Linked DNA regions of Phaeacidiphilus oryzae TH49. The protein of the gene in region 2 interacts with the protein of the main gene of each other region in a pairwise test. Links are inferred from orthologs where the notes say so. Each region holds a gene or a part of one and is shown on either strand. Other genes may lie near its edges.

What was found.
Region 1: the proteins of BS73_RS15700 (region 2) and BS73_RS11790 interact in binary tests that used the Escherichia coli proteins (3 or more experiments, as listed by UniProt). The link is inferred for Phaeacidiphilus oryzae TH49 from one-to-one orthologs.

What each region holds. Positions count from the first base shown.
Region 1 is NZ_JQMQ01000005.1:1,684,664-1,687,600, forward strand. Bases 67-2,937 are described here. They hold BS73_RS11790 (ABC-F family ATP-binding cassette domain-containing protein), read right to left. Parts: upstream 2,366-2,937; coding sequence 767-2,365; downstream 67-766. Other genes in these bases: BS73_RS11785 (helix-turn-helix domain-containing protein), read right to left, coding at 138-365; BS73_RS34605 (hypothetical protein), read right to left, coding at 2,504-2,937. UniProt on the Escherichia coli protein: Genetic data indicate it may be involved in ribosome assembly or function.
Region 2 is NZ_JQMQ01000005.1:2,675,533-2,679,960, reverse strand. The notes cover bases 13-4,374. They hold BS73_RS15700 (multifunctional oxoglutarate decarboxylase/oxoglutarate dehydrogenase thiamine pyrophosphate-binding subunit/dihydrolipoyllysine-residue succinyltransferase subunit), read right to left. Parts: upstream 4,056-4,374; coding sequence 213-4,055; downstream 13-212. Other genes in these bases: BS73_RS15695 (HAMP domain-containing sensor histidine kinase), read right to left, coding at 4,357-4,374; BS73_RS15705 (DUF6104 family protein), read right to left, coding at 13-135. Also shown: more of BS73_RS15705, read right to left, coding at 1-12; more of BS73_RS15695, read right to left, coding at 4,375-4,428. UniProt on the Escherichia coli protein: E1 component of the 2-oxoglutarate dehydrogenase (OGDH) complex which catalyzes the decarboxylation of 2-oxoglutarate, the first step in the conversion of 2-oxoglutarate to succinyl-CoA and CO(2).

The sequences.
Region 1 (2,937 bases), 990 kb from region 2 along the record:
GTTACCTCCGGCGCGGGAGCGGTGGGACGGGCCGATGCTACCGAAGAGTCAAAAGCGCCCCGCGCATGGGACGGCGGCCGGAGGGCGGTCCGGCCGCCGACTCGTCTGGAGCCGTGGTGTAGCTGGGTGAAGTGCCGTCAGGAACCGGCGCTGGACTTGGCCTTGCCGCGCGTCGCTCCACCCCGGCCGCGGAGGGTGACACCGGATTCGCTCAGCATGCGGTGAACGAAGCCGTAGGAGCGGCCCGTCTCCTCCGCAAGCGCGCGGATGCTGGCGCCGGAGTCGTACTTCCGCTTCAGCTCGGAAGCGAGCTTCTCACGTGCGGCACCGGTTACCCGGCTGCCCTTTTTCAGAGTCTCGGCCACCCGTGCCTCCTCGTAGCAGTGCTCGGTCGGATTCCCATGATCACCCATGGCGCGCATCCTGGCCACCCGTTCCGCAAGGTCGATTCGGGAATTTCCGGTGTCCCGAAGCGGACCGCACATGCGAGAGCCGTCCGAAGGTCCCGCACACCTCCTGGCTTTCGCCCCGGCATCCAGAAGAAAACCCTGATCAGGTGCGGTAATTGAGAAATTGTCAACGATTTGCAGACGTTCCTGCCGCTGCCTGTGGCAACTGTCTGCGGAGGCGGTCTCCCGCTCGGCCGATATGAACTCTTCTGGTCCAGATGCATGATCGGGTGTCCAGAAATGGCGAACCGCGTGCCCGCCCGTGCCAGGGGCGGCACACGCGGGGCGCGGCCGGGAAACCTCGTCGAATGCGCTGGTCAGGCCAGGGAGACCAGTTCGGCGTAGTCCTCGTTCCAGAGGTCCTCGACCCCGTCCGGAAGGAGGATGATCCGCTCCGGCTGGAGGGCGTCCACCGCGCCCTCGTCGTGGGTGACCAGCACGACCGCGCCGGTGAAGGTGTGCAGCGCGTCCAGGATCTCCGCGCGGCTGGCCGGGTCCAGGTTGTTGGTGGGCTCGTCGAGGAGCAGCACGTTGGCGCTGGACACGACCAGGGTGGCCAGCGCCAGCCGGGTCTTCTCGCCGCCGGAGAGGACGCCGGCGGGCTTGTCCACGTCGTCCCCGGAGAAGAGGAAGGACCCCAGGATCTTGCGGATGTCCACCAGGTCCATGTCCGGGGCCGCGGAGCGCATGTTCTCCAGGACGGTGCGCTCCGGGTCCAGGGTCTCGTGCTCCTGGGCGTAGTAGCCGAGCTTGAGGCCGTGGCCGGGGACGACGCTGCCGGTGTCCGGCTTCTCCTGGCCGGCCAGCAGGCGCAGCAGGGTGGTCTTGCCGGCGCCGTTGAGGCCCAGGACGACGACCCGGGAGCCCTTGTCGATGGCCAGGTCGACGTCGGTGAAGATCTCCAGGGATCCATACGACTTGGACAGGCCCTCCGCGGTGAGCGGGGTCTTTCCGCAGGGCGCGGGTTCCGGGAAGCGAAGCTTGGCGACCTTGTCGGAACGGCGTTCGGCTTCCAGACCGGAGAGGAGTTTCTCCGCCCGGCGGGCCATGTTCTGCGCCGCCACCGTTTTCGTGGCCTTTGCACGCATCTTGTCGGCCTGCGCGTTCAGAGCGGCGGCCTTCTTCTCCGCGTTCGCCCGCTCGCGCTTGCGCCGCTTCTCGTCCGCTTCGCGCTGCTGGAGGTACTGCTTCCAGCCCATGTTGTAGATGTCGATCGTCGATCGATTGGCATCCAGGTAGAACACCTTGTTGACGACGGTCTCGACCAGGTTGATGTCGTGCGAGATGACGATGAATCCGCCGCGATAGGTCTTCAGGAAGTCGCGCAGCCAGATGATGGAGTCGGCGTCCAGGTGGTTCGTGGGTTCGTCGAGCAGCAGGATGTCGGAATCCGAGAAGAGGATCCGGGCGAGTTCCACGCGGCGGCGCTGACCGCCGGAAAGGGTGTGCAGCGGCTGGTTCAGGATCCGGTCCGGAAGGCCGAGGCTGGCCGCGATGGTCGCGGCCTCCGCCTCGGCGGCGTAACCGCCCTTGGTGAGGAACTCGGTCTCCAGGCGGGAGTACTTCTTCATCGCCTGTTCCTGGGTGGCGCCCTTGCCGGTGGCGATCCGCTGCTCGGCGGCGCGCATCTTCTCCAGCACCGAGTCCAGGCCGCGGGCGGAGAGGATCCGGTTCTTGGCCAGGACGTCGAGGTCGCCGGTCCGCGGGTCCTGCGGGAGGTAGCCGACCTGGCCCGAGCGGACCACCGTGCCATCGGCCGGGATGCCCTCGCCGGCGAGCACCTTGGTGAGGGTCGTCTTTCCGGCGCCGTTGCGGCCGACCAGGCCGATCCGGTCGCCCTCGGCGATCCGGAACGAGGCGGACTCGATGAGGATCCGGGCGCCGGCGCGCAGTTCCAGGGCGTTGGCGGCGATCACGTGCGGGTTCTCCTGGGCATTCGAAAGCGGATGCGGTCGGCTGGGGACCGCGGGGCGGCTGGGCGGCAGTGCGGCGCGAGGCTGTCAGCAGGCCGGCTCGTCTACCCGGGGAACTGTGGCATGTCGCCAGTCTAACGGTCAGCCGGTTTTCCCTTGGGGGGCCTCGGTACGGGGGCCGGCGGGACGGGGGCGGGCGGGACGGGGGTCCGCGCAGCCGCCGGCGAGGAGGCGGGCGGTGGCGGCGGCGCAGGGCGGCAGCCGGCGGCCGGTGTCGGCGTCCACCACCAGGGGCCGGACGGCCGGCAGCGGGAGGTCGGCGATCTCGATCAGACGGCGGCCGAGGGCGTCCTGATAGACCCGGGGCGGGGTGCCGAGCATCGGCGGGCGGAACGCGGGCGGGTGCGGGGGCGGGACTGCGGTCCCGGTGAAGAGGGACGGACGGGCGTGCGGGCCGGCCGCGATCTGCCAGCGGCGGCCGGCGCCGTCGAAGGCCTCGACCGTGCTGTGCCCGGCGCCGGCCGAGCCGCCCGGGCCACCGCCGGGACAGGCGCGCGGCAGGACCACCGAGCCGT
Region 2 (4,428 bases):
CCGCTCCACCGGGATCTCGAACTCGGGGTTGAGGTCGACGAACTCCTGGAGGCGGTCGGAGAGCCAGGCGAAGTCGAACTGCTCGTCGCCGCGCCGCGACTGGAGCTCCTCGATGCCACGGTCGGTGAAGTACACGGGTGCTACTCCTGTGGGGGAACGGGGCGGGCCCGGCACCGCGAGGGTGCCGGGCCCGGGTGTCACCGGGAAGCCTCTCAGATCGAGAAGACCTCTTCGACGAGCGCCTTCTGCTGCTCCTGGTGGCGCTTGGCCGAGCCCACCGCCGGAGCGGAGGAGGACGGCCGGGCCACCCGGCGGAGCCGCGAGCCGTTGGCGTTGCGGCCGACGACCACGTCCAGGTGGTCGATCAGGTTGAGCGCGATGAACGGCCAGGCGCCCTGGTTGGCCGGCTCCTCCTGCGCCCAGACGTACTGGACGTTCTCGCCGTACCTGGCCAGCTCCTCCTGGAGCTCGGCGATCGGCAGCGGGTAGAACCGCTCGACGCGGACGATCGCGGTGTCGGTGACGCCGCGGTCCTCCCGCGCCGCCGCCAGGTCGTAGTAGAACTTGCCTGCGGTGATCACGACCTTGCGGACGTTCGCCGGGTCGACGGTGGTGTCGCCGATCACCGGGCGGAAGCCGCCGCTGGTGAAGTTCTCCAGCTGGTCGTTGTTGGCCTTCAGCCGGAGCATCGACTTCGGGGTGAAGACGATCAGCGGCTTGTGGTGCGGGTTGTGCACCTGCCACCGCAGCAGGTGGAAGTAGTTCGACGGCAGCGTCGGCATGGCGACCGTCATGTTCTGGTCCGCGCACATCTGGAGGAAGCGCTCGATCCGGGCCGAGGAGTGGTCCGGGCCCTGGCCCTCGTAGCCGTGCGGCAGGAGGAGGGTGACGCCGGAGGTCTGGCCCCACTTCATCTCCGCGGCCGAGATCAGCTCATCGATCGCGGACTGGGCGCCGTTGGCGAAGTCGCCGAACTGCGCCTCCCACATCACCAGCGAGTCCGGGCGGGCCAGCGAGTAGCCGTACTCGAAGCCCATCGCCGCGTACTCGGAGAGGAGGGAGTCGTAGACCGTGAAGCGGGCCTGGTCCTCGGAGAGGTAGAGCAGCGGGGTGTAGTCCTGGCCGGTCTTGCGGTCCACCAGCACCGCGTGCCGCTGGCCGAAGGTGCCGCGGCGGCTGTCCTGGCCGGCCAGCCGCACCGGGTGGCCCTCCATCAGCAGCGAGCCGACGGCCAGGGCCTCGCCCATCGCCCAGTCGATGGTGCCGTCCTCGATCATCGCCGCCCGGCGCTGCAGCTGCGGCAGCAGGCGCGGGTGGACGGTCAGCCAGTCCGGCAGGTTGACCTGCGACTCGGCGATCCGCTTGGCGACCTCGGCGGAGATGCCGGTCTGCACCGAGACCGGGAAGTTCGCCTGCGGGCGCTCGGTGGCGGCCGGCAGCGGGGCGGCGGTCGCCTCCCGGACCTCGGCGAAGACCTTCTCCAGCTGGTCCTGGTAGTCCTTCAGGGCCTGCTCGGCCTCTTCCAGGGTGATGTCGCCGCGACCGATCAGGCCCTCGGTGTACAGCTTGCGCACCGAGCGCTTGGCGTCGATCAGGTCGTACATCTGCGGGTTGGTGAAGGAGGGGTTGTCGGCCTCGTTGTGACCGCGGCGGCGGTAGCAGATGAGGTCGATGACGACGTCCTTGTTGAACGCCTGGCGGAACTCGAAGGCCAGCCGGGCCACCCGGACCACGGCCTCCGGGTCGTCGCCGTTCACGTGGAAGATCGGAGCCTCGACCATCCGCGCCACGTCGGTGGCGTAGGTGGAGGAGCGGGCCGCGGTCGGTGGGGCGGTGAAGCCCACCTGGTTGTTGACCACCACGTGGACGGTGCCGCCGGTGCGGTAGCCGCGCAGCTGCGACATGTTGAGGGTCTCGGCCACCACGCCCTGGCCCGCGAAGGCCGCGTCGCCGTGGATCTGCAGCGGGAGGACGGTGAAGGCGGTGCCGGCCTTGTCGAGGATGTCCTCCTTGGCCCGGGCGATGCCCTCGACCACCGGGTCGACGGTCTCCAGGTGGGAGGGGTTCGCGGCCAGGGTGACCTTGATCTGGTCGCCGTTCTGGCCGGTGAAGCTGCCCTCCTGGCCCAGGTGGTACTTCACGTCGCCGGAGCCGTGCATCGACTTCGGGTCGAGGTTGCCCTCGAACTCGCGGAAGATCTGGGCGTAGGACTTGCCGACGATGTTGGCCAGCACGTTGAGGCGGCCCCGGTGGGCCATCCCCATCACGGCCTCGTCCAGCTTCTGGCTCGCGGCCGAGTCCAGCAGCGCGTCCAGCAGCGGGATCAGCGACTCGCCGCCCTCCAGCGAGAACCGCTTCTGGCCGACGTACTTGGTCTGCAGGAAGGTCTCGAAGGCCTCGGCGGCGTTCAGCCGGCGGAGGATCCGCAGCTGCTCCTCGCGCTCCGGCTTGTCGAAGCCGCGCTCCACCCGGGCCTGGATCCAGCGGCGCTGCTTGGGGTCCTGGATGTGCATGTACTCGATGCCGGTGGTCCGGCAGTACGAGTCGCGCAGCACGCCGAGGATGTCCCGGAGCTTCATGGTGGCGTGGCCGGCGAAGCCGCCGACCGCGAACTCCCGCTCCAGGTCCCACAGGGTGAGGCCGTGGGCGATGACGTCCAGGTCGGGGTGCTTCCGCTGCTTGTACTCCAGCGGGTCGGTGTCCGCCATCAGGTGGCCGCGCACCCGGTAGGAGTGGATGAGCTCCATCACCCGGGCGGTCTTGTTCACGTCGTTGTCGTGGGACGCGGCCACGTCGGTCGCCCAGCGCACCGGCTCGTAGGGGATGCGCAGCGACTCGAAGAGCTTGTCGTAGAACTCGTCCTCGCCCAGCAGCAGCTGGTGGATCGCGCGCAGGAACTCGCCGGAGGCGGCGCCCTGGATGATCCGGTGGTCGTAGGTCGAGGTCAGCGTCATCACCTTGGAGACGCCCAGGCGGTTCAGGGTCTCCTGCGAGGTGCCCTGGAACTCGGCCGGGTACTCCATGGCGCCGACGCCGAGGATGGTGCCCTGGTTGGGCATCAGCCGCGGGACGGAGTGGACGGTGCCGATGCCGCCGGGGTTGGTGAGGGAAGCGGTCACCCCGGAGAAGTCGTCCATCGTCAGCTTGTTCTGCCGGGCCCGGCGGACGATGTCCTCGTACGCCTGCCAGAAGCCGAAGAAGTCGAGCGTCTCCGCCTTCTTGATGGCGGCCACCACCAGCTGCCGGTCGCCGTTCGGCTTCACCAGGTCGATGGCCAGGCCCAGGTTGACGTGCTCCGGCTTCACCAGGGTCGGCTTGCCGTCCTTCACCTGGTAGCTGTGGTTCATCGTCGGCATCGCCTTCAGCGCCTGCACCATCGCGTAGCCGATGATGTGGGTGAAGGAGACCTTGCCGCCGCGAGCGCGCTTCAGGTGGTTGTTGATCACGATCCGGTTGTCGATCAGCAGCTTCGCCGGGACGGCGCGCACGCTGGTCGCGGTCGGCATCGTGAGGGAGGCGTCCATGTTGGCCGCCACCGCCTTGGCCGGGCCCCGGAGGGCCACGAGCTCCGGACCGGCGGGGGTCTCTGCTTCGGCAGTGGACGGCGTGGATGCCACGGTCTTGCTGTCCCTATTCGTCGAGTTCACGTGCTGTGCAACGGAGTTGGCGCTCGGAGTGGGCGGCACCGGCGCGGCCGGTGCCGGCGGGGCGGGGCCGGCGCGGGCACGGAGGCCGCGGCCGGTGCTGCCGCCGCCGGAGCGGGGCCGGGGTGGGGCCGCCGCGGGAGCCGCGGCGGGTGCGGCCGGGGCCGCCGGCGAGGCGTCCGTCGCGGGGGACTGCGCGGGGCTCGGGTCCGGGGTGGTCACCTCGGTCCCCGGCTTGTAGTCGGCGAAAAAGTCCCACCAGGCTCGGTCTACTGAATTCGGATCCTGGAGGTACTGCTGGTAGATCTCGTCGACCAGCCACTCGTTGGGGCCGAAACCGGACCCGGGCGACTGTTGGTCGTGCGGTGCTTGCGACGAGGTGCTCGAGGTATGGGGGGACTGTGGCGACACGGCGGCAACCGCCCTCTTCCGCTTCCTGAAGTTGGTGGACAGCGGAAAACAAGGCTACGCCCCTGACAGTGATCCTCGCAGGCCTGGACGGCCCAGCGTCGCCCATCTCACAGTGATCCCGGGAAGATTGGCGCGAAAACAGCGTTAGACGGGGCTCGCGTGGGGGCATGGTGTCGGATTGCCCGTTCCGGGCCGCCAACAGAATTGCCCGCAAAACGGGCAATCGGCACGAAATTGCGAGGCGTGGGTCGTAAGCCGATGCGAACTTCGGCCCTCTGGCGCGGTTTGTCGCAATCCTGCGTCAATCCTGTCCAGGCAGGCTACCCGGCAGAGTGACCTGGATCCGGCAACCGACCGGCGACTCCGCGACCCG